Regions from separate parts of the Bradyrhizobium lablabi genome, predicted to be linked through region 1. Evidence: predicted binding sites of a transcription regulator. Region 1 holds the regulator's gene; each other region holds the start of a gene.
What was found. Region 1 encodes LexA, which represses DNA repair genes until DNA is damaged. Its sites were predicted from a motif close to TGTTCNNNNTGTGTTCNG; they were not measured.
Positions count from the first base shown of each region.

Region 2: the regulator LexA is predicted to act here: its motif matches at 2,231-2,248, upstream of dinB (DNA polymerase IV).
Region 3: the regulator LexA is predicted to act here: its motif matches at 2,306-2,323, upstream of dinB (DNA polymerase IV).

Region 1 covers NZ_LT670844.1:7,636,435-7,646,572, reverse strand. The annotation lists gene B5526_RS35850 (hypothetical protein) at 1-89, shown strand, start outside; gene B5526_RS35845 (DUF4242 domain-containing protein) at 187-459, opposite strand; gene B5526_RS35840 (alpha/beta fold hydrolase) at 588-1,541, opposite strand; gene B5526_RS35835 (alpha-hydroxy acid oxidase) at 1,903-3,030, shown strand; gene B5526_RS35830 (HAD family hydrolase) at 3,067-3,696, shown strand; gene B5526_RS35825 (molybdopterin molybdotransferase MoeA) at 3,708-4,919, shown strand; gene lexA (transcriptional repressor LexA) at 5,132-5,839, shown strand; gene B5526_RS35815 (ComEC/Rec2 family competence protein) at 5,971-8,247, opposite strand; gene B5526_RS35810 (hypothetical protein) at 8,514-8,711, shown strand; gene B5526_RS35805 (hypothetical protein) at 8,767-9,102, shown strand; gene B5526_RS35800 (AMP-binding protein) at 9,202-10,138, opposite strand, start outside.
Region 2 covers NZ_LT670844.1:5,985,776-5,995,913, reverse strand. The annotation lists gene B5526_RS27945 (hypothetical protein) at 129-320, shown strand; gene dinB (DNA polymerase IV) at 942-2,189, opposite strand; gene B5526_RS27935 (adenylate/guanylate cyclase domain-containing protein) at 2,448-3,647, opposite strand; gene B5526_RS37990 (hypothetical protein) at 4,010-4,150, shown strand; gene B5526_RS27930 (Bug family tripartite tricarboxylate transporter substrate binding protein) at 4,346-5,320, opposite strand; gene B5526_RS27925 (DUF1330 domain-containing protein) at 6,057-6,440, shown strand; gene B5526_RS27920 (ABC transporter permease) at 7,094-7,873, opposite strand; gene B5526_RS27915 (ABC transporter permease) at 7,870-8,757, opposite strand; gene B5526_RS27910 (ABC transporter ATP-binding protein) at 8,759-9,850, opposite strand; gene B5526_RS27905 (ABC transporter substrate-binding protein) at 9,856-10,138, opposite strand, start outside.
Region 3 covers NZ_LT670844.1:1,898,697-1,908,834, forward strand. The annotation lists gene B5526_RS08905 (ABC transporter substrate-binding protein) at 1-457, opposite strand, end outside; gene dinB (DNA polymerase IV) at 1,017-2,264, opposite strand; gene B5526_RS08915 (adenylate/guanylate cyclase domain-containing protein) at 2,523-3,722, opposite strand; gene B5526_RS37500 (hypothetical protein) at 4,193-4,567, shown strand; gene B5526_RS08920 (DUF3696 domain-containing protein) at 5,068-6,966, shown strand; gene B5526_RS08925 (hypothetical protein) at 6,963-8,009, shown strand; gene B5526_RS08930 (hypothetical protein) at 8,889-10,138, opposite strand, start outside.

The DNA of each region.
Region 1 (10,138 bases):
GGCTTGCCGCCTTCAACAGTTGCATCGCAGGCGGCAACGCATGGGCCGTCGACCCGTTCGCGATGGCCAACCGTGATGGCAGCACGTAGGGCGGATTAGCGTCAGCGTAATCCGCCATCTCGGGCCGGCGTAACGGCGGATTACGCTATCGCTAATCCGCCCTACTTCCAGCCGCCTCAAGCCGCGTTATTCAGCGGTCGTCGGATCGATGGTCGCGCGCACGCGCGCAATGCTGTTCGCTGGGAAACCAGCGGTTTCGGCGTGCTTGCGAATGAGATCCTCGCTGGGTGCCCGATAGACACAGTAGACCTTGTCGTCGGTGACGTAGCTGTGCACCCACTGAATTTCCGGGCCAAGATTTCGAATGACTGTACATGAACCCTGAGACGCCGCTTTGAGATCATTTTGACTGAGTTTCCCGACCCCCGGCATGTTTCTTTCGATGACGAATTGCGGCATGGCCATTCTCCTTCAAGCAGTGGAAGCGACTTTAGGTTTCAGGCGAATAAGATTGTCGCAGGTTTTTTGAAATTGGAAAGCCGAATATAGGAGGCTTGCAGCCCCTCGCCCGGGAGCTCTGAGTCTTTCTAAATTCCCTTCAAAAAACCCTCGAGCGCCGCGTTGGTCTCTCGTGGCGCTTCCTGCTGCACCCAGTGACCGATGCCCGGCAGAATAGCGGAGCCACGAAAGTCGGAGCAGGCCATCCCCGGGTTCGCATACCGATCGGTTCCCGGAACGAAAGCGCGAACCGCGTCACGCTCGCCGCCGATAAAATATGACGGTGGCGTCACGGGCTTTCCGGCGAAGTCCGCCATTTCCTCAAAATCAATGTTCAGCGCCCGATAGCGATTGAGCGGACCGCGAAAGCCACCCGCTCGAAATGCTTCAGCGTAGACCTGCAAATCCTTCTCGCTGAGCCAATCGGGAAACGGTTGAGGATCGATCAATCCATCCAATAGCTTCGCGTCAGTAGGCTTATGTTCGAGCCACTTATTGAGGGGCGCCGCGCCTGAGAGAGCAAAATAAGCCTTTCGCAAGCCGGTGGGGATGTCGGCCTCAAACTCCGCTTCGGCCACCCCCTCTTTCTGGAAATAGAGCTGATAGAAAAAGCGGTCCTTGTACAAGGCCTTGGCCATTTCGATAAACGGCGCGGCTCCCCTCGGAACGTATGGAACACTTAACCCTGCGACTGCTCTCACTTTGCCTGGGTGGAGGAGTGCCGTATTCCACACAATTGGCGCGCCCCAATCGTGGCCGAAGAGGATGGCCGTTCCACCACCGAGTTGATCGATCGCGGCCGCAACATCCGACGCCAGATTGCGAATTGAATATGCCGCGATCTCGCGCGGCTTGGAGCTACCGCCATAGCCGCGCACGTCGAGCGCCGCCACCTGGTATCCAAGCTCTGAAAAATGAGCGATCTGGTGGCGCCACGAATACCAGAGTTCGGGAAAGCCATGAACGCAGAGGATCAAGGGGCCGCGACCTTCGATGGCCACGTTGAGATCGATCGGCCCGTTCTTAACGGTGACAAAATTCATGATGCCCTCGCCGATTGCTGATATTCGTCGTCGTCGAATTGCACGTGACGCTGCTGACTATATCAGAATTACGGTGACAGCATGTGGGCGCTGCAATAGCTCCGGTGCCGTCCCGGGCTTGAGCCGGGACCCCAGCGTGAGCGCAATTGCGCTCATCGCGGCGCCGCGGCTCCTCAATGTAGCGCTGGGGCCAGACGGCTTTCTAACAACTGAAACCGATGGGTCCCGGCTCAAGGCCGGGACGACATGGGTGGTGGGCTCCCGCCCCGCCGATACCTGCCATGGCAAATTTCGGGATGGCGCGGAAGCGCAGGACGCGATAGGCGATGACAAAGGCAAGGCATTCGAAGGGGAGGATTTGATGAACGAAGCGACCCGCATCCCACCGGCGGTCGAGCTCGGCGCCAGCGGCGAAGAGTTCCAGAACCTACACGAATTCGTGCGCAAGGCGCGCGCCAACCTCAACCAGAATTGCTGGGACTATATCGTCGGCGCCGCCGAGACCGAGACCACGATGCGGCGCAACCGCATGGCGCTCGACGAGATCGCGTTCCGGCCGCGGGTCTTGCGCAATGTCACCAAGGTCGATCCGTCGGTCGAATTGTTCGGCCGCAAATTGCGCTTGCCGGTGGTGCTGGCGCCGGTCGGCGCCCTCGAATTATTCGATCCCGGGGCGGCTGCGAGCGTCGCGCGCGGGGTCGGCAGCTTCGGCGCGGCCCATATGCTGAGTTCGGTCTCCGAGCCCGGCCTGGAGAAGACCGCCGAGGCCGCGCCGGATGCTCTGAGAATGTATCAGCTCTATGTCCGCGGCGGCGACGCCTATGTCGAAGATTGCGTCAACCGCGCGACCGCATGCGGCTATTCCGCGTTCTGTCTCACCGTCGATACCGCCCATTACAGCCGGCGTGAGCGCGACATCGCCAAACGCTATGTCCGCGCCAGCCGCGTCCGCGCCACCGGTGGCGATTTTCAAAAGGGACTCGAGTGGCGCACGGTGAAATTGATAAAAGACAAATTCAAGATACCGCTGGTGATCAAGGGCATCGCCACGGCAGAGGATGCCGCGATCGCGCTCGATCACGGCGTCGACTGGATCTACGTCTCCAACCACGGCGGCCGCCAGCTCGATCACGGTCGCGGCGCCATGCAGGTGCTGCCCGAGGTCGTGGCCGCCGTCGCCGGTCGCGCGAAGATCATGGTCGACGGCTCGTTCTGCCGCGGCACCGATATCGTGAAAGCGATCGCCTCCGGCGCCGACCTCGTCGGCATCGGGCGCCTGCAATGCTGGGCGCTCGCGGCCAAGGGCGAAGCCGGGATCGTGCGGATGCTAGAATTGCTCGAGGACGAAGTGATCCGGTGCCTCGGGCTACTCGGCCTCACCTCGTTCGCCGAGCTCGACAAATCCTATCTGCACGCGGCGAGCCCGACCAATTTGCCGAGCGTGTTCAGCGCGTTTCCGTTGCTGGAGATCGAGCCGTATCGGTATTGACGGCCAATACGCTTCCTTTTCTGTATGCGACCGCCAATGACCCACCCCCCACTCTCTCCCGGCTCCGCCGACGCGCTGTTGTTCGATCTCGGCCGCGTCGTGCTCGATATCGATTTCGGCAAGGCGATTAGCTGCTGGGCCGGTCATGCCGGCTGCGAACCTGAGGATATCGTCAAACGCTTCGTTCGGGCCGAGGCCTATCGGCGTCATGAGGTCGGCAAGATCAGCGACGCCGCCTATTTTGAAACCTTGCGCGCAGCACTCGGCATAAAACTGTCGGATGCGGAGTTCCTGGAAGGCTGGAACGCGATCTTTGCCGGCGAAATGCCCGGCATCGCACCGCTTTTGGCGCGCGCGGCAAAACACCTGCCGCTCTACGTGTTCTCCAATACCAACAATGCCCATGTCGAATATTTCTCGGTAAAATACGCCGGCCTGCTCGGCCATTTCCGTAAAATATTCTTGTCATCCACGATCGGGCTTCGGAAACCGGATGCGGCGGCCTATGATCATGTGGTCAACGCGATCGGCGTTCCTGCCTCGCGCATCCTGTTCTTCGATGATCTCGCCGAGAACGTCGAAGGGGCGCGGGCGCGGGGCTTGACGGCGGTTCAGGTGACGTCGTCCGATGACGTCGCCCGGGCGCTGGCCGCGCTTGGGATTTAGGGAGTGATACCGTGGCATTGATGCCGGTCACTGAGGCGCTAGCGGCGGTGCTCGCGGGCGCCGAGCCGCTCCTTGAGGAAATGGTCGCGCTCGACGCGGCCCATCATCGCGTGCTCGCGCGCGACGTCGCGGCGCTGCGCACCCAGCCGCCGCAGGCGATGTCGGCGATGGACGGCTATGCGGTGAGGTCGGCCGATGCGTCTGCGGTCGCCGCGCGGCTCAAGGTCACCGGCGAGGTCGCGGCCGGCCGGCCGTTCGAAAGAACGGTCGGTAAGGGAGAGGCGGTGCGGATTTTCACCGGCGGCGTGATCCCCGACGGCGCCGATGCCGTCGTGATCCAGGAAGATACGGTCGCCGAGGATGGCGGCATCACGATCACGGAAGCCGCGGTCGCTGGACGGCATATCCGCCCCGCCGGCATCGACTTCAAAAAGGGCGATGTGCTGCTGGCCAAGGGGACGCGTCTCGCCGACCGCGATCTCTCGCTCGCCGCCGGCATGAACTACCCGACCCTCGCCGTGCGCCGCCGGCCGAAGGTCGCCCTGCTCGCGACCGGAGATGAACTGGTGATGCCGGGCCAGACCCCCGGCCCGGGCCAGATCGTCTATTCCAACGGCTATGCACTGCGGGCGCTGGCGCGCGCCGAGGGTGCCGAGACCGTCGACCTCGGCATTGCCGCCGATACCGTGGAGGCCACCACGCAAGGCATCCGCCGCGCCCGCGAGGCTGGCGCCGACATTCTCATCACCACCGGCGGCGCGTCGGTCGGCGACCACGACCTCGTCAAGCGGTCGCTGGAGGCCGAAGGCGTCACGATGGCCTTCTGGCGGATCGCGATGCGGCCGGGCAAGCCGATGATGCACGGACGACTCGGCGCGATGCGGGTGATCGGCCTGCCCGGCAATCCCGTCTCGTCCTATGTCTGCGCGTTCCTGTTCCTGGTGCCGCTGATTCGCACATTGTCGGGCCGCGCCGACATCCACCACGCGCGAGAAACCGCGTTGCTCGGACGCGACGTCGTCGCCAACGACCAGCGCGAAGACTATCTGCGCGCACGGCTTGAGGTGCGCGACGACGGCAAACTGATCGCCACGCCGGTCAACCATCAGGATTCTTCGCTGCTTGCGAATCTCGCTGCGGCACGGGCACTTGTGATACGTCCGCCGTTTGCGCCCGCAGCTAAAGCGGGCTCGGCTTGCGACATCCTGCGGCTTCCGGACTGACGTCTCAGGGCCGCGGTTCCGACAAAAGCTGCCTCGTTGACGATTAATTAAGTGGTTGCGGAACACATATGGAACATATAGTGTCCGTTCATGATTTGTTTCGAGTCTTGGTGTCTACAAATGGGAGCTGGCTCCCCTTCGTGTTTCGCCAAGGGTCTTTCCTAGAGACGTCTCGGAATCAATCAACATGATCAAACTGAGGAACGCTCGAGATGCTCACGCGCAAACAATATGAACTCCTGCGATTCATCAGCGAACGCCTGAAGGAATCAGGCGTCCCGCCTTCCTTTGACGAGATGAAGGACGCGCTCGATCTGCGCTCGAAGTCCGGCATCCATCGCCTGATCACCGCGCTGGAAGAACGCGGCTTTATCCGCCGCCTGCCTAACCGCGCCCGCGCCATCGAGGTCATCAAGCTGCCGGAGCTTTCGGCCGCCGGTAACGGCAACAGCCGCCGCGGCTTTACGCCCTCGGTCATCGAAGGCACGCTCGGCAAGGTGCGCTCTTCGAGCGTCGGCGCGGATGATGATGGCAGCCGTCCGGTCGCGGTCCCCGTGATGGGCCGGATCGCCGCCGGTACGCCGATCGAGGCGCTGCAGACCAGAAGCCACACCATCAGCGTGCCGCCGGACATGCTCGGCTCCGGCGAGCATTACGCGCTCGAAGTGCGCGGCGATTCCATGGTCGATGCCGGCATCCTCGACGGCGACATGGCGCTGATCCAGCGCAACGAGACGGCCGAGACCGGTGACATCGTGGTGGCGCTGATCGACGACGAGGAAGCCACCCTAAAACGCTTCCGCCGCCGCGGCGCCTCGATCGCGCTCGAGCCCGCCAACACCTCCTATGAGGTCCGCATCCTGCCGCCCAACCGGGTCAAGATTCAGGGCAAGCTGATCGGGCTTTATCGGAAGTATTGAACTTCCTCTCTCCTCATGGTGAGGAGGCGCCCTTGCGCCGTCTCGAACCATGAGGCCCCAGTGCGGGCCTAATCCTTCGAGACGCGGCCAAGAGGCCGCTCCTCAGGATGAGGAGAAGAGACGTGTCCACCTCACTCCTCCCCCTGCTGATCGGCCTCCGCCGGCGTCGCGTCCACGGCCTTCGGCACAGCCGCGGGACGAACGAGCGCCGCCTCGGTCTCGCTATCGCCTGCGACCGCGGGCGACCACGGCCGGTCATAACCCTTCGGCCTCACCGCCTCGACCGCAAATCCGGCTCCGGTCCGTCGGAGCGCGATGGTGCCTTGTCGCTGCAAGCGATCGCGGTCGATCACGAGGGACGCGCACGCCGGCGGCGTTTGCCGCGCGGCCACCAAGAGCGTAGCGCGGGCGCAGTCGTCGGCGAGCCCCTCGGGCTTGAGCGACAGCGCGACAAAACCGCCATCGGCGAGCTGCGCCACGCAGCCTGAATCATCGCAGGAGACGCCCTCTGCCAGGGAAGCATCGACAGGCTGCCGCTCGTCGGCATCGGCGGCGAGCCATTCCTTCATTAAGAACGTGTCCTTTCCGGTCCGCATCAGATGCAGCCGGCCGTCTTTGCCGCGGACGCCGACATTGTGGCCGTCGCCGGAAATCAGGATATCCGGCTGCGGCACGGCGAGCGCCCACACCGTGGCGAGCACCAGCACGGCCGCACCCGACCAGCGCAGCGGCGTCCGCAACAGCCCGAGCAGGATGATCCCCGCGCTCGCCGCGATCATGGGCCCGGTCCCGAACGCCGCCATGCGGCCGATCGCGCCCGGCAGGCGAGCGACCCACTCCGTCACCACGATCATCCAGTCGATGCCGACGCCCATCAGCCACCAGAACACACCGTCGAGGCCGAACGGCATCGCGAGCAGGCCAAGCATGCCCGCCGGCATCACCACGGCTGAAACTACCGGCATCGCCGCGAGATTGGCGAGCACGCCATAGGGCGTGACGCGGTGGAAATGAAAGGCGGCATAGGGCGTGGTCGCAAACCCCGCCACCAGCGAGGCCAGCGCCAGCGTCATGATCTCGCGGCCGCCCCATAGCGCCACTTTTGCCGTCGCCGAATTGTCGGGCGAGGCAAACAAACGCGGCATGCCGATTTGCACCAGCGCCACGAGGCCGAGCGTTGCCGCAAAAGACATCTGAAAGCTCGGATGCACCAGCGCCTCCGGCGCAAGCGCCAGCACGATCATCGCGGCGACCGCGAGCGTGCGGAATGTCACCGCGCGGCGGTCGACCATGACCGCGATGAGCACCACCGCCGTCATGAAGAACGAGCGTTGCGTGGCGACCTCAGCACCCGACAGCAACAGATAAAACGCCGCCGCGGCGAGTGCTGCGGCGGCGGCCCATTTCTTGATCGGAAAGCCCGTGGTCAAAGCCGGGATCAGCGCCAGCAGCGCACGGATCGCGAAGAACACCACGCCCGCGACCACCGCCATGTGATAGCCGGAGATCGAGAGGACGTGACCAAGTCCTGAGATGAACATCGCATCATTGACCGGCGTGGTGATGGCGTCGCGGCGGCCGGTCAGAAGCGCGGTCGCAATGGCGCGCTTGTCGCCATCGAGCGTGGTCCGGATCCGCGCATCGATCGCATCGCGCAAGCCCTGCATGAACGCGGCATAGCGCAGCGCCAGCCCGCCGCTCACGGGCGGCTCAACGGTCTTGATCGCACCCGTGACAAAACCGGACGCGCCGATGCCTTGAAAGTACATGTCGCGGCCGAAATCGTAGCTGCCCGGCCGTAATGGGGAGAGCGGCGGCTGCAGCCGCGCCTTCAACTCCACAAAACTGCCGACCTCGGGCGCGGTGCCCTTGCGCACCGAGAGGCGAACCCGCTCGAGCTTCATCTGCGAACGCTGACTTTCCATCTGCGTGACGCGCAACACAAAACGGTCGGTGCGCTCGCGGATGTCGCGGGTCTCGACAAAACCCGACAGCGACACGCCAAACATCGGCCGCGCCAGCACGCCATGGGCGATGCGCGCGGTTTTCCACGTCGCCGCCGCAAAGCCCGCTGACATCGCGGCGATCATCACGGCAGCGGCAAACAGCTTCTTCCGCCGCGCGAGGTACGCGGCGAGGCAAAGCCCGATTGCGGCAGCGGCGGTGACCCAGGCCACCGGCTCATGATCGGCGGTGAAATAGAACGCGATTCCCGTGCCGAAAGCGATGGGAACCCAGGGCAACAGCCGGCCGGCCCCCGCCTCGGCCGCGATCCATTCGCGCAGGCGCGCGGCAAACGACGGCCAGATGGCAAAACCCGAAGGCGCGATGCCGGCCGCGGGCGCGATTCCGCGCGGCGGCCAGGTTCCTGCAACCCCGCGCGTCCTGGCCCCGCCCCGCTCTGCCATCCGGCTACACCCTGCAACTGACCCGGGAGCACGATGCTACCGCACGGCATCAAGCGCCCGATAGCGGAACGGATGCAGAAACCAGGGGAAAGCCGCGTCCGGGGCCTTGTGCCCTTGATGCCGGTTGCGAGACAATCACAACGGGTGGAATTTGCCTTTTAACCAAGACCTTGAAATCGAATTCTTGGAATCGAATTCTTGGAATTAGGTTCTTGGAATTAAGTTCTTGAAATAGGTTGCTGGATCAAGCCTTGGGGACAGGGGCTATGGGCAAAACGGAAGCGGGATTCGATTACGATCGTTATCACAGGCTGCTGGCGGAAGCCGTCGACGGGCCAAAACGGCTGGCGCTGATCAATCTCCTGATCGAAGAGAAGGCGAGGCAAAAGCTCTCGGAACAAGCCGTCCGCGAGCAAGTGGCGGGCCTCGGACTGGCGAAGCCGAAGTCGGACTTGCCGCGTTAACCATTCCTAACGGCCGCGCGACTAGGATTTCCGAATCAATCGGGGGTCTTCGCAAATGTCGCGCCGGATCATGCTGTCCGTCTTCGCTACCGCCGTCACCGCGATGACCGCAAGCGCCGCCGATCTTCCGACCCAGAGCCGGCTGGGAGCGATTTTCGCGGAGCCTTCGGAAGTTCGTGTCGAGGCCCGCGTCGAGGCTTATCGCGCACGCGAATATGTGGCTCCGATCATCCCGTACAATCTGCTTCCGAACCCGCCGTGGAATCGCGGCATCTATAATTACGGTTCGTCGTGGTCGTGGTATTACCCCGGCCCGTATTACGGCGGGCCTTACGTAGGATACGCCGTCCGGCTGCCCTATGTGTGCGGGCTTTACGGGTACTGCTTTTAGGTGGCGTACTCGTGATTGCTGCTTGCTCGATGAGCCATTTTCCAATCTTGCTGGTGCGGGTCATGCCGACCCCTGCGACGAGTACTTGCTGATCCGTCGTCATGTCTTCCCGTTCGCCAGCATCCTGGCGCGGATCTCGGATTTCAGCACCTTGCCTACTTTGGAACGCGGAAGGTCATCCCAGACTTCAATCTGCTTGGGCGTTTTGACGCTCCCGACCCGCTGCTTCACGAAGGCCGATACCGCGGCGACATCGACGGTGCGTCCTGCTCTCGGCTGCACCACGGCGACAACGCGTTCGCCCCACTTCTCGTCCGGCAAACCGATGACGGCACAATCCTGAATGGTTTCGTGGGCCTGAAGGGCGTTCTCAACCTCGACGGAATAGACGTTGAAGCCGCCGGTAATGATCATGTCTTTTGCGCGATCGACGATGTAAAGAAAATTGTCCGCGTCCAGGTATCCGATATCACCCGTATGATGCCAGCCGTGCACGGAGGCCTCCGCCGTTGCTTCGGCGTTCTTGTAGTACCCATCCATCACCAGCGACCCACGAACGACGATTTCGCCGCGTTCTCCGGCCGGCATCAGATTGCCCTCGCCATCCATGATGCCGACCCGAACCAGCGGCCCGACACGGCCCGCCGACGACAAACGTTCAGTCGCGATCGAACCGTCGGCATTGTAATGGTCCTCAGGCGGCATCATCGAGATCATCATCGGTGCTTCGGTCTGCCCAAAGAGCTGTGCCATCGGGCCGATCTTTTCCAGCGCCTCGGTCAGGCGCACCACCGAAATCGGGGCCGCGCCGTACCAGAAGCATTGCAGCGAGCCGAGATCAGCGCCTTCGAGCTTCGGATGATCCAGCAGCATGTAGATGACGGTTGGCGGAAGGAACGTGTGCGTGACCCGGTAGCGTGCGATCAGATCGAGGAATTCGCCGATGTCTGGATGATGCATGATAACCACCCTGCCTCCGAGCGCCATGATGGGAAAGCACAGCACACCGGCAGCATGCGGCAGCGGCGCCAGCGCC
Region 2 (10,138 bases), 1.7 Mb from region 1:
AAATGCTCAAACTCATCGGCGTCTGCCCGATCGCCAAATCAACGAGTTAGGATCGTGTTTTGCTGTCCAATCCCGCATGTGCGCCGCGGGATGCCGTGCTAGTCCAAGATCAGAAAGCAGGAGGCATGATGTCGGATCAAACGATAGAAAAGCTGATCACCAACGCCATCCACACGGCATTTATCAAATACCCCGAAGGCGACGGCGGGCCGCACCTCGACTATGAGTGGATTCCGCCGGAGCAAAGTTCGCAGATCACCAAAGTGATCCTCTTGGACCTTGCGGCCGACGGCTATCAGATCGTGAAGAAGGACGGCTGACGCGAACTGGCGTATGAGGACGCGGTAGCAGGGAATGTCTCGGCTAACGTGCCTGGTAAATGAGCTGTCTCTTGATCTTGCTGCTGAAATCGGGAGTCAGCCGCCGGCTGTCATTAGGTTCTTGCGCGAGGGATCGTCATCCGCATGGGTATTGAGATCACTTTAGAAATTGTCGGTCACGACAAGGATACGGAATCGGCAAGTCGTCAATGTTAGGCATATTGGTCGGGCTTCACACGGCGCCACTCCGCGACGCGCGCATGATCACCATGAGTAACGCCGGATGCGCGATTCGAGCGCCAGTCTGCCCGATAATCGCGCCGCCCATGTTGGCCGCCTCCTCAGCTTTTCGTGGTGATTGCTTAACTTGAGAATTAGTCTCGCTAGCGTGTGATCCGCGGCTTGATTATGCGAGAGGGCACCAGCGTCCCGAACGCAGTGAACATTTTCTAAGTTATTGATTTTTCTTGTCGTGCCAGGTGTTTCCGCCACGTTTGTTCACGGTCGTTTCACCCAATTCGTTGCGATTTCGTTGCGGCGTTCTCAGGGAGAACGATGGTCGCTGCGGCCCGGTTTGTCTCAGAAGCGCGTACCCTTGGACGCACGATGTACTGGTGACGGTCACAGGTCCTTTTCGGCGAGTTTGCGAAACTCGTCGGGAACGGAAGGAGAGGTGCCCAGCGCCACCGATCCATATCCGATAGCATCCCATCCGAAGCGATCGCGGATCCTATCGACGGCATGGTCGGCCGCCCAACGTGCCATGCCTTTTTTGGTGCCGGGGCGGCGTGCTTCATCTGTAAGCCCAAGCGGGAGTTCCAACTCCACATCCCAGTGCTCCTCGAGATGCGACACAGAAATCGCCAGGAGCGAGATGGTTTTCTCGTGAGGGTGATCCGCGAGGAGTGCGCGCACCAGCTCCTCGGCGAGCTCGGCAAGGATCACGGTCGCTGAGATTGGTGCATCAAGCGTTGCCGAGCGGGTGACTGAGTTCAGGTTGGCGAAGCGAACGCGGACCGTCACGGTTCGCCCAGGCCTGGACTTGGCCCGGAGCCGGCTGCCGATTCGGTCTGCAAGGTGAAGCAGGGTGGGTCGAAAAACTCGCTCTTCGGCAGGTTTCCTGCCAAGCGCCGACTGCGCTCCTGCCGATCGAGCCCGGCGGTGAGTCTTGATTTCTCGTGGATCACGATTCCACGCCAGCGCAGCGAGTTTCGCCCCTGCCGCGGAACCAAGCACCTGCTTGAGCGAGCATCCCGGTGTCTTTGCCAGCTGCCCGATAGTTAGCACGCCGATCTCGGCCAGCCGTGCCCTTGTGGCCGGACCCACTCCCCACATCAGTTCGACGGGCAGGTGGTGAAGGAATTTCAGCTCAGTGTCGGGATCGACAACCACGAGCCCGTCGGGCTTGGCCACTTGCGAAGCAATTTTTGCCAGATGCTTGGTGCGCGCTACACCGACTGAGATCGGAAGGCCAAGCTCCGCCCGCACTCGTTGGCGGATTGCCCTTGCAATTTCGGCAGGCGGACCGAAGAGATGGGTGCAGCCCGCGACGTCGGCAAAGGCCTCGTCGATGGAAATCCGCTCGACGAGGGGTGTGAAATCGCCGATCACTTTGATGGCGGCGTCGCCCAGCCGTTGGTATTCCTTGAAATGCCCGCTGACAAAGGTGAGTTGCGGACAGAGTTCGCACGCTTGCCGTCCCGGCATGCCGCCGCGAACCCCGAAGGCCCTGGCTTCGTAAGAAGCAGCAAGCACAACCCCACCACCGACGGCAATGGGTCTGCCACGCAACGAAGGGTCAAGCAGCTGCTCTACGGAGGCATAGAAGGCATCCAGGTCCGCATGGAGGATGGTGGCTGTCGTTGCCATCCCAACCGTTCGCCCATGACGTTTCGAGGAGGTCTCGCAGAGAGAACATAATGGGAACAACAACGACGAGTGTCAAGCGATCGGTGAAGATCGCGCAGACACCAGTCCTGACAGAAAGCCGTGGCTCTACCTGTCTTTGAGAGTCTGAGCTTTTGTTGCGAGGACTAGCAACCACCGAGACCGACATTCGCTCATAGTGGCCGTTTGACGAGTTCGCGCCGCTTGGGGGCGGCTCGGCACCTGACGATAGATCGGCATTCAGCCGTGATACGCAAACAGCTCGATTGGGTCGTTGAAGCCGCGCACCGGATATTCGCCGACGCGTTCAAGATCGAAATCGCTTTCGACGAAGTCGGCGAACGCGCGGGACAGCAGCACCGTTCTCCCCAATTGTTTGGTGAGGGTTTCGAGACGCGAAGCCATGTTGACGGCCGGACCGATGACGGTGAAGTCGAGCCGAGTGCGCGACCCGATATTGCCGTACATGACGTCTCCGACGTGGACGCCGATGCCGTAATTCAGCGGCGCACGACCGGTTTCGCTGTTCTTTTCGTTCAGGGCAACCATGGCCTGACGGGCTTCGGCCACGGCATGCAGTAGATTTGCGCAGGCCGACGGCTGGCTGAGCGGAAAAATGGCGAGCAGACCGTCGCCGATGAATTTCAGTATTTCCCCGCCATGTCGCGCAATCGGCTCCGACATCGCGTCGAAATAGCCGTTTAGAAGATCAATCACGTCATCGCGCGGCCAGTTGTCGGAGATCCGGGTGAAATCACGCAGATCGCAGATCATGATGGCGGCGCGTACCGTCGTCCCGCTTCCGCGCCTGGTGGCGCCGGCCAGAATGAGTTCGCCGGCATGCGACCCGACATAGGTTTCGAGCAGTGTTCGCGCCAGCCGGTTCTTGATACGGATTTCGCTGACCAGCGCGAGAACCGGCAACAGTTTCAACAGGCCGGCGATATGCGCGTCGTCGAAACCTCCGGGCCGGTCGGTTGCAAAGGTCACGATATGCCGCTTGCCGAGCGTATGGTACAGCGGCCACGCCACATAGTCGGTCAGGCCTTTCGCCCGCATCTCGTCATAGATGGCGTGCTTGCGGCCCAGCGAGGGATCGCGTTCGAGATTCTCGCGCACCTCGGTGGCACCGTCATGGATTTCGTTGGCGGGACTATCGATGTATTCGGATCGCTCCCTGACATCGTAGTCGACTCTCGCAATCTCGGCTTCGCGCAACCCGTCGGCCCACATAATCCGGGCGCCAAGCCATTGCGGATGGTTGATCAGAACATGAAGCGACGCCCGCTTGACGGGAATGCCCGCTCGCTGGAGTCGGACACACAGTTCTGCGAAAATATTGTCAATGAAGCGCTCATCGCGCGTGTCGTTTATCAGCCAGTGCACAACGTCGCTGTCAGAATGCGCGGTGACCGGATCGATGCTTGGCGGCGCGTTCATATCTTGCTCCTGAGCAGTGACCTGGATCGACGGTACAGGATATGTCGTGTCCCCGCTCGACGGCGTCAACGGAGTCCGCCGCAATCTGTTTGCGCGCATCGGGTTGTCGGTGGGTTGCCGCGTGTCCGGCGCAAGAGGACGCAGCGGTAGCGCCACGCCCTCCCTTTCAACCCATAACTCGCCTTTGGCAATTCGAACGGCTTTCAGTCAAACATGGGCCGTTATTCGAGCCGTGCCCTCCGAAGGCAAAGGTCACACGTTCGAATCGTGTCGGGTGCGCCATAAAATCAATTACTTAGTCAAATGCCCCTGAAGTCGGTTAAAGTAAAACTCACCACAAACTCACCAAAAATAATCCAGCCATGGCGCAGAATCTGCGGCAGTGGGCCGACGCTACGGCGGCGTTCGGCTCGGAGGGGATGAAAGCGGCTGCGACGAACGCCCCGATGTTCGCACGCGCCACCGAAGCATTGATGTCGCGGCTTCCCACTGTGAACGGCTAAGCGCCCCTCCCCGAGCCTGATTCCAAACTGATAGATTCTCTACTTATTCCTTAGTCACGGGATGCTGTTTGCGCACGAACGGCCGCTTTGCGCCAGAAACAGCTCTCCTGAAAAGTCCGTTTTGCCCTCGGCAGGGCAGGCGACAAATTGCGACGCGTCGACAATCTTCCAAAGTGTTGGGCCTGGAAGGCCGAGCTAGTTGCCGAGCTTGATGCCGGCATCCTTGATGACTTTTGCCCACTCGGGCGTTTCTTTCTTGATGATCGCGGTAAACTCAGCCGGCGTGTTGCCGACCGGCTCGAGGCCAAGTTCGTCGAACTTCTTGCGCACCTCCGGCATCGCCAGGGCCTTGACGGTTTCGCCGTGCAATTTATCCAGAACATCCTTCGGCGTGCCGGTCGGCGCGAGCAGGCCGAACCACGGCACGGCCTCGAAGCCAGGGAATCCGGATTCCGCCATGGTCGGCAGGTCGGGCGCCAGGGCCGAGCGCTTGATCGAGGTGATGGCCAGCGCGCGCAATTTCCCTTCGCGCGCGAGCGGCACCACGTTCACAATATTGGCGAACGACATGTTGATTCGGTTGGCGAGCAGGTCCGGCATTAACGCCGTGGTGCCGCGATAGGGCACTGGTGCAATATCGACATGCGCCATGTATTTGAACAATTCGGCGCCCAGATGCTGCGACGTGCCCACGCCGGCATGGCCATAGGAAAGCTTGCCGGGCTCCGCTTTGGCGAGCGCCACCAGTTCGGCCACGGTCTTGACCGGCAGATCGGGCGGAACGGCGAGCACGTTCGCCGCGATGAATACCTGCGAGATCGGTTCGAAGTCCTTTAGCGGGTCGAATGGCAGTGTTTCATACAAGCTCGGATTGATGACCAGCGCCGGGTTGCCGCCCATTAGCAACGTGTAGCCGTCCGCGGCCGCCTTGGCGACGCGTTCGGTGGCGATGTTGCTGCCGGCGCCGGGAATATTCTCGACCACGAACGGCGTACCCCAGACTTCCGAAAACCGGTCCGCAAGAATGCGCGCCGCAAGGTCGGGAGCCGTGCCGGGTGTGAAGCCGACCAAGATTTTCACCGGCCGGTTCGGATAACTGGATTGCGCCGATGCCGGCTGCGCCGCGAGCAGCACAAGCAGGGCGGCGAACAGGTTCGCGGCGAGCTTCATCGTTCCCTCTATCGTCCCGCATGCCCGTTTGCCCGGTCTTTGCCGTCGGACTTGACGCCAAGTGTGGCACCGGCGAGCAGCGCCTGCAAGGCGGCCCAGACCGCGATCGGCTGTCAGCAGCCGCGGCACCAGTGAGCGGGACCATAGACCCGAAGAATCGGATATTTGGTCGATGTCCGCTTTGCGCCAAAAGCGGTCGCTCACGAATGTCCGCTTAATCGAGACCTCATTAGTCGCCCACGGGATCCCGCTTAACAATAATCTTCGTAGAAAAGAACCATGCGCCAGATGCGTGTAAGCTTCGCTGCGACTATCTGAACGGGACTTGGCTCGACTACCTGTATTGAGACAACCGAGGCCGGTCCATGTACCCATTTCGGACCTTGTCGTGGGACTCATAAGAGTGAAGGACACATAAGAGCGTCACGCTTTCGAAAGCTGCAGCCCTGGGCAGCAGCGGCGTGTTGATCTCAAAGTTTACGAAGTCAGTGACGGAGATAGTCCGAACGAAGGTGGAATGATTGCGGTCTATCGTGAAGGTCTCGATGTCGCGGACCGAAAATGAGGATGCAACCGGGACTTTGTCATGCCTGAAGCGGGGTGGTGGTTTGCTGGGTGGCTTAAAGATCGCGGCAGCACCGAGTTGCGAGATTTGACTCGAACTCAACGGCCCGTTTTGGTATCATGGAACAGCTGGGAGCGCACAGGTCTCGCCGTAATCCAAGGGAGGAGATCGATGAAAACAGCGTGGGCAACAGCATCGGCATTGCTGGCCGGCATTGCCATCGGAGCATTCGGCGTTCACACGGTTGATGCACAGAAGAGGCCGCCGGCGTATGTCGTCGCCGATAATGAGGTCAACGATCAAGACAACTACATGAAAGTGGTCGCGCCCGTCGCCGAGAAGACTACCGCAGAGGCTGGCGGACGCTTCCTCGCGCGTGGCAAGCCCGTTTCGCTCTCCGGTGAACCGCCGAGGGGACGCCTGGTCATCGTTCAGTTCGAGAACATGGACCAGCTGCAGAAATGGTGGAATAACCCTGAGTGGCAGGCGGCTCACAAGAAGGGTGAGCAGTACGCCAAGTTTCGCGACATGGCTATCGAGGGCGTGAGTCCGTAAGTCGAAGGTGGCGGAGTGTCACCGTCTGCAGGGCCGACGCAATATTACAAAACGCGCACCACTGGTGAAGCTCCGAAAATCTCGCGACGCTGCAGCACATATAGGCTGCCGCCGGCACCGCGTTGTTCGCGACGGCGCCGCTTCCGCAAGCTATCGAGTTTCCGGTTCTGCTAAATGATTTGGTCACCGGTCATGTTCGCGGCGTGGACTGTTTCTCTGGCCCTTTGTTGCCAACGGCGCGCCAGCCGCGGGTAAGGAGTTCGGATTTCACGTCAAGATGGATCGGACTAGCGGCGGCCAGTTGCCAAAGGCCAAATCGGACTTTCAGAGCTACGAGAGATGACGCGGCGATCGTTTCCGAGGCACCCGAAGAAAGCTGGGGGAGGCGCGACCACCGATACCGACACTCGCTGATGGTGATCATTTGAGGTGATTCGACGGTTTCTGAAGGCGTCGTCGGATCAAGGTGGGACTTCCTAGGGAAGCCAGGGAAAGCAACAAAATCAAGAGGCTAGGCAATCGTTGGGAAAAATGGCTTCATTAATTGGCAAGGCCCTTTATGACGATCGCCCAAACAGAAATTGAACGACTTTGGCGTCCAAGGAAATTCCCGTACGGTCAACTATAACCGCGGCGTCTCGGCTTGGCCAGGGTCAGGTGGGCGCTCGCTTTCGCAGGAGATGGGCGCAGCCCATCAACACAACCGTCACCACGATGGTTAGGGTCGAGACCGCGGCGATGGTTGGCTCGATCTGATAGAGCACATCGTCCCACATGCGGCGCGGCAGTGTGACTGCGCCCGAGCCGGACATGAACAGCGCAACGATCAGTTCATCGAACGACGTGACGAAGGAGAACAGGGCGCCCGCCAGAACGCCCGGTCGAATAAGCGGCAATGTGATCTGGAAAAAAGTGCCGCTGGGTGTGGCGCCGAGGCTAAGGGCGGCCTGCTCCAGGCGGGGGTCGATGCCCGCCAGGCTGGCGCTCACGCTGATGAACACGAAGGGCACCGCAAGGCAAGTGTGGGCGAGGATCAGGCCAACCGGCGTGCCGACCAGGCCGTAGCGGGCGAAGGCGTAGTAGATGCCGATCGCCGCGACGATCACCGGCACGATCAAAGGCGACACGATGAGAGCAGAGGCCAGCACGCGCAGCGCTCTGGGCAGGCGGCCGATGCCAATGGCCGCCAGCGTGCCGAGGAACGTCGCAAGCACGACCACGCACGCCGCGACCCAGAGACTGAGCCAGGTGGGGCGCAGCCAATCGTCGCTGGTGAAATAAGCAGTGTACCAACGCATACCGAAGGCTGACGGCGGAAAGGTGAGGTAGGTCGCCGAAGAGAACGAGACCACCATCACGACGACGATGGGCAAGGCGAGGAACAGAAGGATCAACCCGACCACTGTCGCGAGCAGCAGGCGGGCGACCGTCATCGTGCACTCATTCGGAGCGCGTTGCCGACGCCAGGCAGGCGATAGATGGCCGCGATGATGGCGAGCGTTGTCGCGAGCAGCACCGCCGACAGGGTAGCAGCATATGCCCAGTTGAGCTGATCGACCTGTTGGGCGATCAGCATCGACAGCGTGATCTCGCGCGGGCCGCCGAGCATGGCCGGCGTGATGTAGAAGCCGAGGGCCAGCACGAATACTAGCAGCACTCCGGCAGCGACGCCCGGCATGGAGAGCGGCAGGGTTATCTGTCGAAAGGTCGCCCCCGGCGTGGCGCCAAGCCCGGATGACGCACGCGCCAACGACGGATCGATCTGCCGAAGCGCATTGGCGATCGGCAGAACCATGTAAGGCAGTAGGATGTGAATCATCGCGATCCGCGTCGCCAGCGGCGTGTTTAGGATGCGCAACGGCCGGTCGATCATGTTCACCGCGAGCAGCGCCTCATTGATGAGGCCATGCCGGCCCATCAGCACCATCCAGGCGTAGCTGCGGACCAGCACGCTGGTCCAGAACGGCAGCAGGATCAGGATCAGGATCACCGGCGCGAAACGCGGCGCGCGCACCAGCGAGAGGGCTACGGGATAACCCAGTACCAGGGCCCCCAGGGTGACGATCAACGAGGTGTAGAGCGTGTTCGAGAGGACCTTCAGGAAGACTGTGTCGCCTGTCAGGGATGCATAATGCGACAGCGTCCAGGCCGGATCGTTGACGCTGCGCATCAACATCGACAGCACCGGCACTACGTAGAACGCCAACATGAAGAGCAGAAGCGGTACCGCAAGCAGCAGTGGCACGGACGGCTGCCACGACCGCCGCACGCCGACTTGCCGCGTGGCGGCCGGTCCGATTGATCGGACTTCGACCATCTCAGACAAGGATCGTATCCGCGACCGACCACGCGATCTCTGCCCGCTCGCCGACCGCGCGACGGCGGATCGCCGCACTCGACGGCTCCTTCAGCACCATGGCGGTACCGTCGCTCGCCTGAAGCATGTAGCGGCAGCGTTCGCCCGCAAAGAGCGCCTCGGTCACGGTGACGCTGAGGCGGTTCTGCAGCGCAGTCGAACTCCAGGCGCCGTCGGCGAAGCGGATACGCTCCGGACGCGTCGTGAGCGTGACCTTCTCGCCCGTGGCGGGCGGACTGGGAGACAGGGCGCGGATGATCGCGCCTTCGCACTCCACCACAACGACATCGTGTTCGATGCCGCGCACTATGGCCGGCAGGAAATTCGACTCGCCAAGGAAGGCGGCAACGAAGCGGCTGCTCGGTCGGTCGTAGAGATCTTCGGGCCGCCCGACCTGAGCAATCAACCCCTCGTTCATGACGGCGATGCGGTCGGACATGATGAGGGCTTCTTCCTGGTCGTGCGTCACGTAGATGAATGTGATGCCGAGATCGGCATGAAGGCGGCGCATCTCAAGCTGTAGGTTCTCGCGGAGCTGCTTGTCGAGCGCCCCTAGAGGCTCGTCCATCAGGAGGAGGCGCGGCTTGAACACGATAGCGCGTGCAAATGCGACACGCTGTTGCTGGCCACCGGAAAGTTGGCGCGGATAGCGCTCATCATAGCCTGGCAAGTGCACCAGCTCAAGCGCCTCGCTGACTAGCTTTGCCCGCTCTGCCTGGCCGACGCCCCGCTGTTTCAGCGGGAATCCGATATTGTCAGCCGCGGTGAGATGAGGAAACAGAGCGTAGTTCTGGAATACCATGCCGATGTTGCGGCGATACGGCGGCATCGCGACGACCGACTTCCCGTCGATGGCGATGTCGCCGCGGGTCGGCGTCTCGAAGCCCGCGATCATCATCAAGGTCGTCGTCTTGCCCGACCCGCTCGGTCCAAGCAGCGTCAGGAATTCGCCCGAATCGATGTCGAGCGAAACCCCGGCCACCGCGGCCGCGCGATCGTAGCTCTTTTCCAGGTCGTTGAGCGATACCGACGCGCCGCGGCCAGCTGCGTTCATCACCATTAGGTCAGCAGCCATTTGTTGAAGCGGCCGACGACCGTGTCGCGATTCTCGATCCACCAATCGTAATTGTAGCTCACGAGCTGAGTTTTGATGTCGGGGGCGCTCGGCAGGACGGCAAGCCGTTCGGGCGGAATGTATTGGTTCGATTTACTGTTGACCGAGCCGTACGGAATTCCGAAAGAGACGCGTGCCTGCGGGATCGCCATGGTCGAGTATGCGGCGAACTTCATGGCATTCACTGCGTTCTTGGCGCCCTTGACGATGCCCCAGGCGTCGCGCTTC
Region 3 (10,138 bases), 2.2 Mb from region 1:
AGTTCGTCAGGTAGGCGCGGGACAGGGCAAATTGCTGCGTGAAAAACTGCGGCGCCTTGGGGTCGCTGATGCGCTGGAAGTTCCAGACGACGTCGTCGGCCGTGAAGTCGCAGCCATCATGCCACTTCACGCCCTGTCGCAGGGTGAAGATCCAGCGCTTGTGGTTGGCCGGATCGACATGCCACTCGGTCGCGAGGCCAGGCTTGATGTCCGACGCCCTGTCGCTCTTAGACAGATCCCAGTTAATCAAGGCGTCGTACAGATTCCAGCCGACGAATCGAAAGCCTTCAAAGCCTTGGTCTGGATTGCCCGTCGTGACCGGCAGATCGCCCGCGGTCATCGCCACCTTCAAGACGCCGGCTGCCCGGGCCGACGGCGTGGGGGCGACCAACCCTCCAGCAATGAGGCCGGCTATTGCGCCGCACCACGAGAGCACCTTGAGGGCAGAACACGTCATCGTGCCTCCGTTGTCGCAGCTAGCGCCGCTAGGAAGGATATCGCGCTGCAACGCAACATAGTCGGAGGTATATTTCGTTAGCAAGCAACACTAATTTGCTTTTCTTGATCAATGTTTGTGCACTTGTCAGGTATTGCGCGATATTGACAGCCCGCCAAAGGCGGGCTGTTTCTTTCCGGTACCGGAAACGCGTGGTTGCGGGGAGGCACAACCATCTCAAATTGCTATTTGAGGCAGCGTAGTGAACGGATGGATTGGTTGGCCGATCCGGGCAATCCGAGAACCAAAGTTGCAAACACCAGCAACGAACTGTGGCTGTTTGTGGAGGTGGCCGGCGGGTCGGGATCGTCCTGCGCCCCCCTACGTCCCGAACGCAGTGAACATTTTCTAAGTTATTGATTTTTCTTGTCGTGCCAGGTGTTTCCGCCACGTTTGTTCACGGTCGTTTCACCCAATTCGTTGCGATTTCGTTGCGGCGTTCTCAGGGAGAACGATGGTCGCTGCGGCCCGGTTTGTCTCAGAAGCGCGTACCCTTGGACGCACGATGTACTGGTGACGGTCACAGGTCCTTTTCGGCGAGTTTGCGAAACTCGTCGGGAACGGAAGGAGAGGTGCCCAGCGCCACCGATCCATATCCGATAGCATCCCATCCGAAGCGATCGCGGATCCTATCGACGGCATGGTCGGCCGCCCAACGTGCCATGCCTTTTTTGGTGCCGGGGCGGCGTGCTTCATCTGTAAGCCCAAGCGGGAGTTCCAACTCCACATCCCAGTGCTCCTCGAGATGCGACACAGAAATCGCCAGGAGCGAGATGGTTTTCTCGTGAGGGTGATCCGCGAGGAGTGCGCGCACCAGCTCCTCGGCGAGCTCGGCAAGGATCACGGTCGCTGAGATTGGTGCATCAAGCGTTGCCGAGCGGGTGACTGAGTTCAGGTTGGCGAAGCGAACGCGGACCGTCACGGTTCGCCCAGGCCTGGACTTGGCCCGGAGCCGGCTGCCGATTCGGTCTGCAAGGTGAAGCAGGGTGGGTCGAAAAACTCGCTCTTCGGCAGGTTTCCTGCCAAGCGCCGACTGCGCTCCTGCCGATCGAGCCCGGCGGTGAGTCTTGATTTCTCGTGGATCACGATTCCACGCCAGCGCAGCGAGTTTCGCCCCTGCCGCGGAACCAAGCACCTGCTTGAGCGAGCATCCCGGTGTCTTTGCCAGCTGCCCGATAGTTAGCACGCCGATCTCGGCCAGCCGTGCCCTTGTGGCCGGACCCACTCCCCACATCAGTTCGACGGGCAGGTGGTGAAGGAATTTCAGCTCAGTGTCGGGATCGACAACCACGAGCCCGTCGGGCTTGGCCACTTGCGAAGCAATTTTTGCCAGATGCTTGGTGCGCGCTACACCGACTGAGATCGGAAGGCCAAGCTCCGCCCGCACTCGTTGGCGGATTGCCCTTGCAATTTCGGCAGGCGGACCGAAGAGATGGGTGCAGCCCGCGACGTCGGCAAAGGCCTCGTCGATGGAAATCCGCTCGACGAGGGGTGTGAAATCGCCGATCACTTTGATGGCGGCGTCGCCCAGCCGTTGGTATTCCTTGAAATGCCCGCTGACAAAGGTGAGTTGCGGACAGAGTTCGCACGCTTGCCGTCCCGGCATGCCGCCGCGAACCCCGAAGGCCCTGGCTTCGTAAGAAGCAGCAAGCACAACCCCACCACCGACGGCAATGGGTCTGCCACGCAACGAAGGGTCAAGCAGCTGCTCTACGGAGGCATAGAAGGCATCCAGGTCCGCATGGAGGATGGTGGCTGTCGTTGCCATCCCAACCGTTCGCCCATGACGTTTCGAGGAGGTCTCGCAGAGAGAACATAATGGGAACAACAACGACGAGTGTCAAGCGATCGGTGAAGATCGCGCAGACACCAGTCCTGACAGAAAGCCGTGGCTCTACCTGTCTTTGAGAGTCTGAGCTTTTGTTGCGAGGACTAGCAACCACCGAGACCGACATTCGCTCATAGTGGCCGTTTGACGAGTTCGCGCCGCTTGGGGGCGGCTCGGCACCTGACGATAGATCGGCATTCAGCCGTGATACGCAAACAGCTCGATTGGGTCGTTGAAGCCGCGCACCGGATATTCGCCGACGCGTTCAAGATCGAAATCGCTTTCGACGAAGTCGGCGAACGCGCGGGACAGCAGCACCGTTCTCCCCAATTGTTTGGTGAGGGTTTCGAGACGCGAAGCCATGTTGACGGCCGGACCGATGACGGTGAAGTCGAGCCGAGTGCGCGACCCGATATTGCCGTACATGACGTCTCCGACGTGGACGCCGATGCCGTAATTCAGCGGCGCACGACCGGTTTCGCTGTTCTTTTCGTTCAGGGCAACCATGGCCTGACGGGCTTCGGCCACGGCATGCAGTAGATTTGCGCAGGCCGACGGCTGGCTGAGCGGAAAAATGGCGAGCAGACCGTCGCCGATGAATTTCAGTATTTCCCCGCCATGTCGCGCAATCGGCTCCGACATCGCGTCGAAATAGCCGTTTAGAAGATCAATCACGTCATCGCGCGGCCAGTTGTCGGAGATCCGGGTGAAATCACGCAGATCGCAGATCATGATGGCGGCGCGTACCGTCGTCCCGCTTCCGCGCCTGGTGGCGCCGGCCAGAATGAGTTCGCCGGCATGCGACCCGACATAGGTTTCGAGCAGTGTTCGCGCCAGCCGGTTCTTGATACGGATTTCGCTGACCAGCGCGAGAACCGGCAACAGTTTCAACAGGCCGGCGATATGCGCGTCGTCGAAACCTCCGGGCCGGTCGGTTGCAAAGGTCACGATATGCCGCTTGCCGAGCGTATGGTACAGCGGCCACGCCACATAGTCGGTCAGGCCTTTCGCCCGCATCTCGTCATAGATGGCGTGCTTGCGGCCCAGCGAGGGATCGCGTTCGAGATTCTCGCGCACCTCGGTGGCACCGTCATGGATTTCGTTGGCGGGACTATCGATGTATTCGGATCGCTCCCTGACATCGTAGTCGACTCTCGCAATCTCGGCTTCGCGCAACCCGTCGGCCCACATAATCCGGGCGCCAAGCCATTGCGGATGGTTGATCAGAACATGAAGCGACGCCCGCTTGACGGGAATGCCCGCTCGCTGGAGTCGGACACACAGTTCTGCGAAAATATTGTCAATGAAGCGCTCATCGCGCGTGTCGTTTATCAGCCAGTGCACAACGTCGCTGTCAGAATGCGCGGTGACCGGATCGATGCTTTGCGGCGCGTTCATATCTTGCTCCTGAGCAGTGACCTGGATCGACGGTACAGGATATGTCGTGTCCCCGCTCGACGGCGTCAACGGAGTCCGCCGCAATCTGTTTGCGCGCATCGGGTTGTCGGTGGGTTGCCGCGTGTCCGGCGCAAGAGGACGCAGCGGTAGCGCCACGCCCTCCCTTTCAACCCATAACTCGCCTTTGGCAATTCGAACGGCTTTCAGTCAAACATGGGCCGTTATTCGAGCCGTGCCCTCCGAAGGCAAAGGTCACACGTTCGAATCGTGTCGGGTGCGCCAGCAAAATCAGCCATTTTTTGATTTTTGAGTGAATCCGACTTTGGTCCGGGTAAGCATTGGGTAAGCAGCGGCAACGAGTTCGAGGCGCTGAAAGTCAGAACGCGGCTACAGCGTCTAAAAGACGTGGCGTTCCCAATTCCCCTCAACGACTCCAGTCGGCCAGCGTGCCGCCAAGGAAGACCGGAAGGTTGAGAAGCCCACACCTGCTCGCGCTCGGAAACGTGGATGATAGATGTCCAAAAATTGGCGGGCTGACCGATCAGGAGTTGATCGTTCATGCCATCCGTGAGGTGACGCTGATTGCCTGGGCGGCAATCGAGCCGGGAGACAGGCGCTATCTCGTCACCAGGCTACTGGCGGTGCTTGACCGGGGCGATGGGGTGTTGCCAGGAATCGGCTGGAGAGCAATACGTCATGCGACCGCTGCCGGTGGATTGGGACTGATGTTTCTCGCGCAAGGTCACAACGAACTCAGGTCGTCCGGCACGTCGCCGAACTTCTTGATCACTTTGGCATCGCTGAAATTGCCGGTGGCAGGATCAGCGGTGCGACTGAAGCCCTGATCGTTGGGTTGCAAGCGGCGCAACGATTCGCAAGGGGTTCAGGTTGTCCGCGACTGCCCAGATGGGCGTGGCGTAGCGCGGCAGGTGCCGGTCTAACCTCAATACCTGAAAGGGCCGCCAAAGCTGGGGGGATAAACGTCCCGCAGGTTTGGCCGTAGCCATGGCGGACGACGCGAATACCCTGATCATCGCAAATACCGCTCGTTTGTTGGCAGATGCAAAGCTGCTGGCCGATCACGCCCGCTTCGCGAGGCACTTGCTGTGCTCGGTGTGGAAGAGATCGGGAAGGTGAACCTCTACACGTATTAAGCGTGTAACACGCCCTTACACAGCTTGCGCGCTCGTCTGGCTTGCGCTTCAATGGCATAATGAGGGGCGGAGAAGTACTAATCCTTTTGGGGATCACGGCCTCAGGAGCCTATGCTGTGGGCCGTCAGGGCGCGCCCACAGGCGAACCGCCTGTTGTCGCTATGGCACCTACGACCGGAAGTTGACAGGCAATGTTACGAAAATGGTCGCTAACGAATTTCAAGTCATTCGCAGGCAAGACCGAAATTGACTTAGCGCCGATAACTGTGCTGGCAGGAGCCAACAGCAGTGGCAAAAGCACTATTATCCAGAGCTTGCTCCTTCTGAAGCAGACTCTTCAATATGTGCCGGCGACGCGCGCGCTCGGTCTGAACGGACCGCTGCTCAAACTTGGAAAGTTTGACGATATCAAAAACATCAGCAGCAATTCTGATACCATCGAGTTTGGCTGGGAAGTTGATGAACTGATGCGCTACCGGTCCCCAAATGCTGCCGCGACATTCTACTCGCACCACCCCGCGCGACTGGACTCTGCTGAATTCGCAATTGCTTTTGGACTCGAGCCGGAAGTTGGCAAGACCGACGGAGCGGCAGTCCCGCGAATGACTTCTAATTTGCGCCAACTTCAACCAGCACTGCTCGCAATGAAAGTGACCGCGAATTACTCAATGTTTCGCGAGGGAAAGGACATCAATGCGGCGGCGTCTCTTGCACTTGAACGAGATAGCAAGCATTTGTCTTCGGCGGCACTCCCATATCGTGTTACCTACACCGATCCGGCTAGCAAAACGGAGTTGTTGCAACAGAGACCTGAAAGTAAGTTGATTGGAGCGAGTCTCCGTCACTTTTTTCCAAACCAGGTAGGCGTTTCATTCAACAAGTTGAAAGACTTTGCTAGGAAGCTCGCTCAGGCAATCTCCACCGGAGCGCCGGAGCGTTATTTTTACGACCCCGAGTTTCGTGGCACAGCGATAAGTGAGCAGATAGTAGCTCGATTGGTTGCGATCCTCACGGAGGTGTCCTCCGGACTAACCGTTGGAATCGACAATCTTGCGCGCGATCGATTTCTACGTCGTCTCCACGAAAAACTGCCTCCAAAGGAAATGCCCGCAATAGAGTTTGTGGAGCGCATACAGGATTTGATGCGAAGCGATCCGAGATTCCGTCAAGTATTGATAACCAGCATCGCTGATAGGCAAGAGGAAATCGAAACAGCAATCATCAGCCTAGCAATTCTACCTCTAGAGCCTGGTTACGACCTCGGACTTCCGCGCATGATCTCATTGGCGGCGGAACAAGTGACTACGTTTTTTCAAAATTCGGTAAGATATTTGGGGCCGTTGAGGGACGAACCTAGGCCGGTCTACCCGCTCGAGGCATTGGTCAATCTGACTGACGTCGGTTATCGCGGCGAGCATACTGCCGCCGTCCTCGATCTGCACAAAGCGCGGCCGGTTACGTATATTCCCAGCAGATGCACGAACGACTTGGTCGATGCCCAACGAGATTCGGTTTCTTTGCACGAAGCTGTAGTCGATTGGCTGTCTTATTTGGGTGTTGCCGAAGGCGTACGAACGGAAGACATGGGAATGATCGGGCACCAGTTGCAAGTCCGCACTGGGGATGTGTCACGCGATCATGACCTCACAAATGTTGGCGTGGGTGTCAGTCAGCTGTTGCCAATCATTGTGATGGCGCTGCTTGCACCGATTCCATCGCTCCTTATTTTCGAGCAACCCGAACTTCATCTCCACCCGAAGGTGCAGGCGCGGTTGGCAGACTTCTTCCTGTCTTTGGGGCTAGTTGGGCGCCAATGTATTCTCGAGACGCATAGCGAGTATTTGGTCGATAGGCTCCGTCGCAGAATTGCCGAGTCGGAAGGGGAGAAACTAAACTCCCAGATCAAGATCTATTTTACGCAGAAAGTGAACGGCAATACGGAATGCAAGCCGGTACTCCTCACGGCCTATGGAGCCATCAAGGACTGGCCCTCGGATTTCTTTGACCAAAGCAACAATGAGACAGAGCTACTACTTAGTGCGGCTCAAAAGAAACTGAAGAATGAAAGAAGTGCGGGTGGGAAGAAATGAAACCGGTCGTCGCTCTAGACTTATCGCTATTTGCAGTGCCATCTACAGCAGAATCGTCCTCAGAGGTTCAGGATATTCTAAGTCGTATCCAATCCTGGGCATCTGTCATTGATCGGCAGAATTGTACCACGTTTGCTACGCTGTCCGATGCTGTTGATACGCTTCGTTCAGCGAATTGCTTTCCTGCTACGCACAACGTGCGAGCGCTTTTGCAGCTCCATGATCTCGACAGTGTTTTTTCGGCCAACGATATCAACACTCGGCTTTTTTCGATCTTGCAAAAGGCGCAACGTCTTTCAGAGATAATTGGATTTGAGGTCGTTGAACTTGATGCGTCCGATATCTCTGGAACGGATATCACCAAATCGCCCGATCTGGAGATCCTGAAATCATTAGCTTGTCTGTTGGCATCGATCGCGCTTGCTGACCGCTCCGACCTGATCCGAGTCACCACTGCCTTTCCGAGCGATCAGACGGTCGAAATAAAAGCGAGCGTCTCATTCCTGGAGCGACATGGTAACATCGAGCAATGTGAAGCCAGTGTTGAGGGGCAAGTTCGGGTCGTGGGCTGGCCCTGCGATTACCTTGAATCGCTTGAAGCCGACGTGGTTTGGGAGCACGCGGACGATGCGGTGCAACTTCATCTAGCGATCAGCCTGGAAGCCGCGAAGACTCACGGATTATCTACGGGGGAGTTGCCATTGAAGGGGGTTCCCCAGTTTTGCGTTGGCTCAGAGTTTTTGCCGTCACTTCGCTCTCATGGAGCTTTGTCGAAGGGAACGTTGGCAAACGTCGTTCGGACAAAGTGTAGCCAAATATTGCTTTCCAAAAGCCAAGCAGGGCCCAAATCTTTCAACGAAAGTAGGTCGGACGACAAGGCAGAAGCATTTCGCGTCCATCTTTCCAAAGACCACGAGGCTTTTCGCTTGATGTATTGGGCTCGCCCGGACGGCTCGACTGAGTTTGCCAATATCGGCGTGAAGCAGGAACTATTAATCTGCCAAGGGGACTTTCGAAGTCATGCAGCTGCTCGGTATTCTTAGGTGCGACCGACGCTACGGACTCAATAATTGGAAATTCTAGGACGGTTGACGTGTCCAACACCCATCCGGCGTTTCCAATCGTCTGCGGCAATTGATGAGGTCAGACGACAGAAGGATTTGAGATCCTGTTTCACGCCCTCAAGTGCCGACCAGATCTTCTTCTTATAACGATCGTGTTCCGCCTCGGTTAAGGCAGTCAATCTGAGCAATGCCAGTTGAGTGTAAGCAGCCTGTAGCCGACTGACGTCGCCGTCTCGAATATCCTTCCAACCGCCGTTTCGGATATAGCGAGCAGTGGCTGCCGTAAGTTCGTCGGCTTTGCGGAGGCAATTATTTCGAGTTATTGGCGACGTTCGGCCCAAAATTACCCCCTATTGAGGCGCCCCAGACGCTGCCCCTACCTTATTCTTGACAATTCGAGTTGGGAAACACTTAAATAACTCTGTTCTCAGGAGGCGCCGAGTATGAGCAGGGGCATTGGCCGTGTGGGGGCAAAGCTCCTCGCAATCTTTGTGGACGAGCCCGCTGATTTTCACCCCACTTCCAAGCTCTGCAAGCGGGTTTATGGTGTTGCTAAGGTCGAGAAGAAGCACCGCGTGGCGGTGTTGCGGGGAATGCAAACTTTGGTCGAACGGGACAAAGTCTCTATATGGCGTCTGCGGCTAGAAAACGAAAAATGTGACGACGAATGGTTTAACGGAAGCCGTATCAGAGCACCCAGGCACTCCTCGCCCCTCCGATCGCGGAGGAGTTAGTAATTCACTTTTGCTCGCGACAGTCGACCTCGGTGTTGGTCGAATATCCCCAGCAATCATTCCACCTTCCGATGAAGCACTGCTGCAGCCGTTTCAGGCATCAAGTGCGGCGACCGACGATCATCTATCTGTACCTCGAAAAATCGAAGCCACCTTGAGCAGCCGCGGCATCGCCGCTCTGGAAGAGCCTATCCAGCGTGGCATTGTCTACCCTAGCTTTTACCATCGCCGCGCGAAGGATGGCCCTGAACTCCGCATCCTCAATGTCCCCTATCACTATGCCCTTGTAGTTTAGATCGACTTCCGGTGGTGCAAAGCTGACGATCCTCTTGAAAAGCTCGTCAGCACGGTCGAGGATCGCACCCTTGATCCGGTCTGGATCGTTTCCTCCGGATCGACGTTTCAAGAAATTCGGTGGGTTTGCATTCCACCGCTCGCTAAACTCACTGAGCATTTGCTGGCGGAAGCCCTCGCGTTCCGATTCAACGGAGGATTTTAACGCATCCCGGTATTTCATCACGATTTGTTTGAAGCGCGTGATCTGTTTATCAAAGTCAACTCGGTCGCGCTTGAGGATCACACGGCCCTTTTTGGGAAGGACATAGGTGAAGGTGTCCTCGATATCTTTCCGCTCTTTCTCAATAAAGGCTTCATCTACAAGTAGCTCGGCGTCTTCTCCTTCAAGTTTTATCTTTTGCGTTCCGATGCCATCAAACGGGGCACGGATTTGAGACGATATCCTTTGCTTCAGGGTTTCATCGCCCACCCCGACGAACTCTTGAGGCAGAGGGACTCGCCGCTTGCTGAGCTTGTAGTTCGATACTTTCAGGTCCACGAATTCGACAGCCGATGTGAATACCGTTAGCCTGCGGGTAAGATCGAATGGTTTGGGCGGATTTGCAGCCAGGTCCGCCTGCATTTGGGCGACCCGCTCGGGCTCCATGCCCGTTACGCCAATTTCGGTTTCTCCTTCGCTGGCGCCGGCCGCAACGGCCAAATTCTCGGTCGCCGCTCCATCCAGCATGATCGCGTTCGGCTTTTCATCGGTCGTCGATCCAGCCTCGACGTTACGCGAGACCGGAGCGTAGACCATTGTCCGGTCATCCGAGATGACCACACCGATACGAACACCCGGCTGTTCACGCAGGTCGAACATCAGCTCCTTGCTTGCCTTGCGTATGATCTCTAGCGCCTCCGGGTCTCCGTAGCCAATGCGGTAAACCTCGGCGTCAGCGTCGAGAATGATAGTCAACGACAGAGCCGGCAGGTCGGAGATCCTTGCGGCAAGGGCCTGGGCCACCGGGGTGGTTATTGCCGGGGCAATTAGGGCAAGGCGCGTGCGAGCGCGCTTGATCATATTGATAAGGCCACCGT